2 linked regions of the Bradyrhizobium diazoefficiens genome follow. Each later gene encodes a partner of the first gene's protein in a complex. Links are inferred from orthologs where the notes say so. Each region holds a gene or a part of one and is shown on either strand. Other genes may lie near its edges.

Region 1 (3,115 bases):
ACGTCGCCTTTGGGCGTGACTGCGATGCCATAGGGGCCAATGCCCTTCGGCGCCTTGAACACGTCCATCGCGCCGGATTGCGGCGTGAGACGGCCGTAATAGCCGGACTGGCCAGTGAACCAGTAGGTGCCGCTTCGGTCGAACACACCGGTATTGAGATTGGCGTAGGCGTACTTTTCGGGCAGGCGGAACAGCGTGACCTTGAGATCACGGGGATCGACCCGCACGATCGCGTTCTGGCCGCCCTCGGTAATCCAGGGCGCGCCGTCGGGCCCGATGGTCACGCCGTGCGGGGCGGCACCGTCGCCGAGGCTGACCGTCTTGAAGCTGCCATCCCTGGGATCGAGCCGGCCGAGCATCCCTTTGCCCTGCGCCGTAAACCAGACCGTGCCGTCGGCGGCGGGAGCGAGGTCGTGCAGGCCGATGCCGGGCCTGATCGGGAAAAATTTTGTCCGGAACGGGCCTTCCTGCGCAAAAGATGGGCGGGTCGCGAGGAAGGCGGTGCTCGAGGCAAGAAACTGGCGGCGATTCATGGCGTTACCCCGACTGTTTCAGATTGAGGTTGGACGCACGGACCAGGCAGCGTCAAGCTTAGTCCGATGTCCTTCGCGCGTCCGTCGAACCGGATCGTCCAAGCGTTCACATTTGCTTGCGGCCCGTGTAAGACCCGCGGCACCGATCAGCCCTAACGAACGGAAGTGTACATCATGACCGCCATTATCGACATCATCGGCCGCGAAATTCTCGATAGCCGGGGCAATCCCACCGTCGAGGTCGACGTCGTGCTGGAAGATGGTGCGCTTGGCCGCGCCGCCGTGCCGTCAGGCGCCTCGACCGGTGCCCATGAAGCCGTGGAACTGCGCGACGGCGACAAGGCGCGCTATCTCGGCAAGGGCGTCACCAAGGCGGTCGGCGCAGTCAACGGCGAGATCTTCGAGGCGCTGAGCGGCCTCGATGTCGAGCAGCAGGCCCAGATCGACCAGATCATGATCGACCTCGACGGCACGCCGAACAAGAGCCGGCTGGGCGCCAACGCCATTCTCGGCGTCTCGCTCGCCTGCGCCAAGGCGGCCGCGAACTCGCTCGACATGCCGCTCTATCGTTATGTCGGCGGCACCGCCGCGCGGCTCTTGCCGGTGCCGATGATGAACATCATCAATGGCGGCGTGCATGCCGACAACCCGATCGACTTCCAGGAGTTCATGATCCTCCCGGTCGGCGCCTCGTCTTTCGCGGAAGGGCTGCGCTACGGCGCGGAGGTCTTCCACACGCTGAAGTCGGAGCTGAAGAAGGCCGGCCACAACACCAATGTCGGCGACGAGGGCGGCTTTGCCCCGAACCTGCCGTCGGCCGACGCCGCGCTCGACTTCGTCATGAACGCGATCGGCAAGGCCGGCTACAAGGCTGGCAGCGACATCGTGATTGGCCTCGACTGCGCCTCGACCGAGTTCTTCAAGGACAGCAAGTATGTCTATGAAGGCGAGGGCAAGACCCGCTCGATCTCCGAGCAGGCCAAATATCTCGCCGATCTCGTCTCGCGCTATCCGATCGTCACCATCGAGGACGGCATGTCGGAAGACGACATGGACGGCTGGAAGGAGCTCACCGATCTCATCGGCAAGAAGTGCCAGCTGGTCGGCGACGATCTCTTCGTCACCAACGTCAAGCGCCTCGCCGAAGGCATCAAGGCCGGCCGCGCCAATTCGATCCTGATCAAGGTCAACCAGATCGGCACGCTGACCGAGACGCTCGCCGCCGTCGAGATGGCGCACAAGTCGGGCTATACCTCGGTGATGTCGCACCGCTCCGGCGAGACCGAGGATTCCACCATCGCCGACCTCGCGGTCGCCACGAACTGCGGACAGATCAAGACCGGATCCCTTGCGCGTTCCGATCGCACCGCCAAATACAACCAGCTCCTGCGCATCGAGCAGCAGCTCGGCAAGCAGGCGCTCTATGGCGGCAGGGCGGCACTAAAGGCGCTGGCATAAGCCGGCGCCCGCGCGACACGCGAAAAACAGAAACAGGGGAGGATTAGACATGAGCGACGGCAAGACCGGAATGCAATTGCGTTCACTGCTCAAGAAGAGCGGCGAGCTGGAATTGTCCCTCGTGAATGTCCCGACCCCGGAGCCGGCCGACGACGAGGTCGTCGTCCGCGTCGAGGCGACGCCGATCAATCCGTCCGATCTCGGCCTGTTGATCGGCGCCGCCGATATGTCGGCCGCCAAGGCGTCCGGCACCAGGGAGATGCCGGTCATCACCGCGACCATGCCGGAAGGCGCGATGCGGATGATGGCGGCGAGGTTCGACCAGTCGCTGCCGGTCGGCAATGAGGGCGCCGGCACGGTGATCCGGACCGGTGCGTCCGATGCCGCAAAAGCGCTGATGGGCAAGACGGTGTCGATGATCGGCGGCGCCATGTACACGCAGTACCGCGTGCTCAAGGTCCGCGACGTCATGGAGCTGCCGGCCGGCACCACGGCCGCCGACGGCGCGTCCTGGTTCGTCAATCCGCTGACTGCGCTCGGCATGACCGAGACGATGCGGCGGGAGAACCATAAGGCGCTGGTGCATACGGCTGCGGCGTCCAACCTCGGCCAGATGCTGAACAAGATCTGCATCAAGGACGGCATCGGCCTCGTCAACATCGTCCGCAGCAAGGAGCAGGCCGACATCCTGCACAAGATCGGCGCCAAGCACGTCGTCGATTCCTCCGCGCCGAGCTTCATGGACGATCTCACGGACGCGCTGGTGGAGACCGGCGCCACCATCGCCTTCGACGCCATCGGCGGCGGCAAGCTCGCCAGCCAGATCCTGACCGCGATGGAAGTGGCGGCCAACAAGACCGCGAAGGAATACAGCCGCTACGGCTCCAACGTGTACAAGCAGGTCTACATCTACGGCAGCCTCGATACGCGCCCGACTGAGCTGAACCGGTCGTTCGGCCTCAGCTGGGGCGTTGGCGGCTGGCTGCTGACGCCGTTCCTCCAGAAGATCGGTCCGGCTGATATCGGGCGCCTGCGCCAGCGCGTGGCGTCCGAACTCAAGACCACCTTCGCCAGCCACTACACCAAAGTGGTGTCTCTTCAGGAGGCACTCGATCCCGCCAATA
Region 2 (3,920 bases), 420 kb from region 1 along the record:
AACTCTCAAGGTTTGGGAATTCCAGCGTTTTCCGTTTCCCTCTAAGACCAGCGCGGTGCGCGGCAGCGAGGTGGAGCGGGCGAAGCCCCGGTGGCGGACGGTCCCGGGTTACCTCAGCGTTTCCGGGACGGTTTTGACAGCGACGCGACCATTTACCCGGTCCCTTAATCCCAAGGGAGCGGTTCGTGATCCCCAAGGCGAGCGCGCTCGCGCCATGCCTGGCCAACAGCAACTGATTGAGGGGCGGCCCCGCCGCCCAATGCTTCATACGGGCCGACGCTTGATGCGCCAGACTGTGCCGACGAATTCTGAAGGACCATTCGCGACGCTGCGGAGTGATACTCCCGCGCGCCGCCTCGGTCCTGAAGCTTCCGGTTCGGCAAGGCGCGAGAGACGGCGTTTCGGCCTTCCCCTCACCCCCGAATCAGGTGGACCGTCGCGTCACCCGGCAGCGCAATTCGCGCCCACGGTCGATCGCGCCCGCCGCCGCCAAGAGTTAAGACATGCCCAACAAGATGTTGATCGATGCCACCCACCCGGAAGAGACCCGGGTCGTCGTGGTCCGCGGCAATCGCGTCGAAGAGTTTGATTTCGAGACTGCGCAACGCAAGCAACTGCGCGGGAATATCTACCTCGCCAAGGTCACAAGGGTCGAACCCTCGCTCCAGGCCGCCTTCGTCGAATATGGCGGCAACCGCCACGGCTTCCTCGCCTTCAGCGAAATCCATCCCGACTACTACCAGATCCCGGTCGCCGACCGGCAGGCGCTGATCGAGGCCGAGGAACAGGCCCATCGTGAGGCCGAGGAGGAGAGCGAGAACCGCTCCCATGGCCGCCGCCGTTCGCGCCACCGCAATGCCCGCCGCCGCGGCCATGGCGAGCGCGTCCGCAGCGACATCGTCGAAGGCCTCGAGGCCGGCGTCGATCCCACGGCCCAGCCGGTCGAGGGCGAGGCCCTGCACCCTGAGGGGGCTTCGCACGAGAGCGAGTACCTGCACGCCGATGCCGAGCATCATGGCGAGCACGAAGCCCACGATCATCACGACCACGATCATGGCGAGCATGATCACGAGCATCATGATCACCACGACCATGATCATCGGGAGCACGGGCACGACGATCATCATGAGACCCATGATGACGACCATCATCACGATGCGCACGACCATCACGACCATGATCATGACGAGACGCCCGCGGCCGTCGGCGCCGAGCCCGTAGTCGCAACCGAGACCGTTGCCGAGCCGCAGGAAGCCCACGCTGATGAAGCCCATGCCGAGGCTCTGGCCGAAGCCGTGACCTCGGCCGCGGAGCCGGCTGATGCCGTTTACGGCGACGGCGCCGAGGCGCCGCATGCCGAGGCCGCGGAAGCAGCCGGCGAAGACGACGAGGACGAGGACGAGGACGGCGAGGAAGCCGAAGAGGAACACGTCGAATCCGTCGGGGGCGACGACGTGCTCGAGGAAGTGCCCGAGCGCACCTTCCGTCCGCGCCGCCAGTACAAGATCCAGGAAGTCATCAAGCGCCGCCAGGTGATGCTGGTCCAGGTCGTCAAGGAAGAGCGCGGCAACAAGGGCGCGGCGCTCACGACCTATCTCTCGCTGGCCGGCCGCTATGCCGTGTTGATGCCGAACACCGCGCGTGGCGGCGGCATCAGCCGCAAGATCACCAGCGCGCAGGACCGTTCGCGCCTGAAGGAAGTGGTGCAGGACCTCGACGTGCCCGAGGGCATGGGCATCATCCTGCGCACCGCCGGCGCCTCCCGCACCAAGCCCGAGATCAAGCGCGATTTCGAGTATCTGATCCGGATGTGGGAGACGGTGCGCGACCTGACGCTGAAGTCGCAGGCCCCGACCCTCGTCTACGAGGAAGGCTCGCTGATCAAGCGCTCGCTGCGCGACCTCTACAACAAGGAGATCGACGAGATTCAGGTCGCCGGCGAGTCCGGCTACCGCGAAGCGCGCGATTTCATGAAGATGCTGATGCCCGCCAATGTCAGCGCGGTGAAGCAGTATCGCGATGGCCAGCCGCTGTTCTCGCGCATGGGCGTGGAGAGCCAGTTGGACGCGATGTTCTCGCCGACCGTGCAGCTGCGCTCCGGCGGCTATATCGTGATCAATCAGACCGAGGCGCTGGTCTCGATCGACGTCAACTCGGGACGATCGACCCGCGAGCACCATATCGAAGACACCGCGCTCAAGACCAATCTGGAGGCCGCCGAAGAGGTCGCCCGCCAGCTCCGCCTGCGCGACCTCGCCGGCCTGATCGTCATCGACTTCATCGACATGGACGAGAAGCGCAACAACCGCGCGGTCGAACGCAAGCTGTCCGATTGCCTGCGGCAGGATCGCGCCCGCATCCAGGTCGGCCGCATCTCGCATTTCGGCCTCCTGGAAATGTCGCGCCAGCGCATCCGCGCCAGCGTGCTGGAGTCCTCGACCGACCCCTGCCCGCATTGCGGCGGCACCGGCCACGTCCGTTCGGTGTCGTCGGTGGCGCTGCAGCTGTTGCGCGGCCTCGAAGAGATCCTGATGAAGGGCGCGACCCACAATCTCGTGGTTCGCACCCGCACCGATGTCGCGCTCTATGTGCTGAACCACAAGCGCGGGCATCTGCGCGACCTCGAGAACAGCTTCAAGGTCACGCTGTCTGTGATCGCCGACCCCAGCGTCAGCGGACCGCAGGCCTATCTCATCGATCGTGGCGAGCAGGTGCATACGCTCGAAGCCGCCAAGGCGCTGCTCGCGGCGCAGGCGGCAGCGAGTCCGCCGCCGCTGGCCGAAGAGGCCTATGACGACGAGGAATTCGATCCGGAACTGGAATCCGAGGTCGAGACCGAGGAGACCGAAGGTCTCACCGAAGAGCAGGCTGCCGGCGAGGCCGGCCCCGAGCAGGACGGCCAGCGCCGCAAGCGTCGCCGTCGCCGCCGCGGCCGCGGTGGCCAGCGCGACGGCGAGCTGCGCGAGGACAGCCCACCCACCCTTCCCGAGGCGGTCGTGGCCGCCGGCGAAGGCGAGGAGGACGATGCCGATACCGAGCAGGACGGCGAGGAAGGCGAGGAGCAGGCCGCCCGTGGCGAGCAGCAGGGCGGCGGCGAGCGCCGGCGCCGGCGCGGTCGCCGCGGCGGACGCCGTCGGCGTGGCGGTGGCGAGGAAGGCCTCGCTGGCTCCATCGGCGACGAGCTCGCGGCCAATGCCCCGCCGGAAGCGAGCGACGCAGTCGCCGACTTCGACAGCTTCGGCAGCGAAGCTGCGCCCTCGATCGCACAGGCCGAGCACGTCGTGGAGCCGCAGGCTGCACAGCCTGAGGCGCAAGCGGAAACGCCGGCTGCGGCCCAGCCGGAGCCCGCGCCCAGCGCCGCAGCCGAGGAGCCTGCGGACGACAAGGCGGCGCGCCGCCGCTCCACGGTCCGGGAAAAGGTGAGCTTCCTGCTCAACAGCGAGAGCGAGCCGGCAGCGCCGGTTACGGAGGCGAGCGAGCCGGTTCCTCCGCCTGCGCCTGAGCCTGCGCCGGAAGCAGCAAATGAAACGCCGGCCGCACCGCGTCGTGCCGGCTGGTGGTCGCGGCGCTTCGGCGGCGGCGGCGAGTAAGAGAGACAATCGCGTTGAAACCGCCCGGCCAAACCGGGCGGTTTTGATTTGGCGAGGGCATTCGAATGCAAAGCGCGATCGTTCTCGGCGGCGGCATGATTGGCGTCAGCGCGGCGCTGCACCTGCGGCAGCGCGGCTGGTCGGTCACGCTCGTTGACCGCAGGGAGCCGGGCCGCGAGACCAGCTACGGCAATGCCGGGATGATCCAGGCCGAAGCGGTGCGCCCCTATCCGATGCCGCGCGATCTCTTTTCGCTGCTCAAGATCGCGACCGGCCGCACCAACGACGTCCGCTACAGCCCGTCGTCGCTTCATCTCCATATCGAGCCCC

Evidence for each region.
Region 2: the proteins of eno (region 1) and JJB99_RS20720 are in contact, whole or in part, in a solved structure (PDB 2FYM), measured with the Escherichia coli proteins. The link is inferred for Bradyrhizobium diazoefficiens from one-to-one orthologs.

Annotation. Positions count from the first base shown.
Region 1 is NZ_CP067100.1:3,938,801-3,941,915, forward strand. Bases 49-2,849 are described here. They hold eno (phosphopyruvate hydratase), read left to right. Parts: upstream 49-707; coding sequence 708-1,991; downstream 1,992-2,849. Other genes in these bases: JJB99_RS18655 (Vgb family protein), read right to left, coding at 49-533; JJB99_RS18665 (zinc-binding dehydrogenase), read left to right, coding at 2,041-2,849. Outside these bases: more of JJB99_RS18655, read right to left, coding at 1-48; more of JJB99_RS18665, read left to right, coding at 2,850-3,115. UniProt on the Escherichia coli protein: Catalyzes the reversible conversion of 2-phosphoglycerate (2-PG) into phosphoenolpyruvate (PEP). It is essential for the degradation of carbohydrates via glycolysis.
Region 2 is NZ_CP067100.1:4,361,928-4,365,847, forward strand. What follows is about bases 185-3,790. They hold JJB99_RS20720 (Rne/Rng family ribonuclease), read left to right. Parts: upstream 185-503; coding sequence 504-3,590; downstream 3,591-3,790. Other genes in these bases: JJB99_RS20725 (NAD(P)/FAD-dependent oxidoreductase), read left to right, coding at 3,656-3,790. Also shown: more of JJB99_RS20725, read left to right, coding at 3,791-3,920. UniProt on the Escherichia coli protein: Endoribonuclease that plays a central role in RNA processing and decay. Required for the maturation of 5S and 16S rRNAs and the majority of tRNAs. Also involved in the degradation of most mRNAs.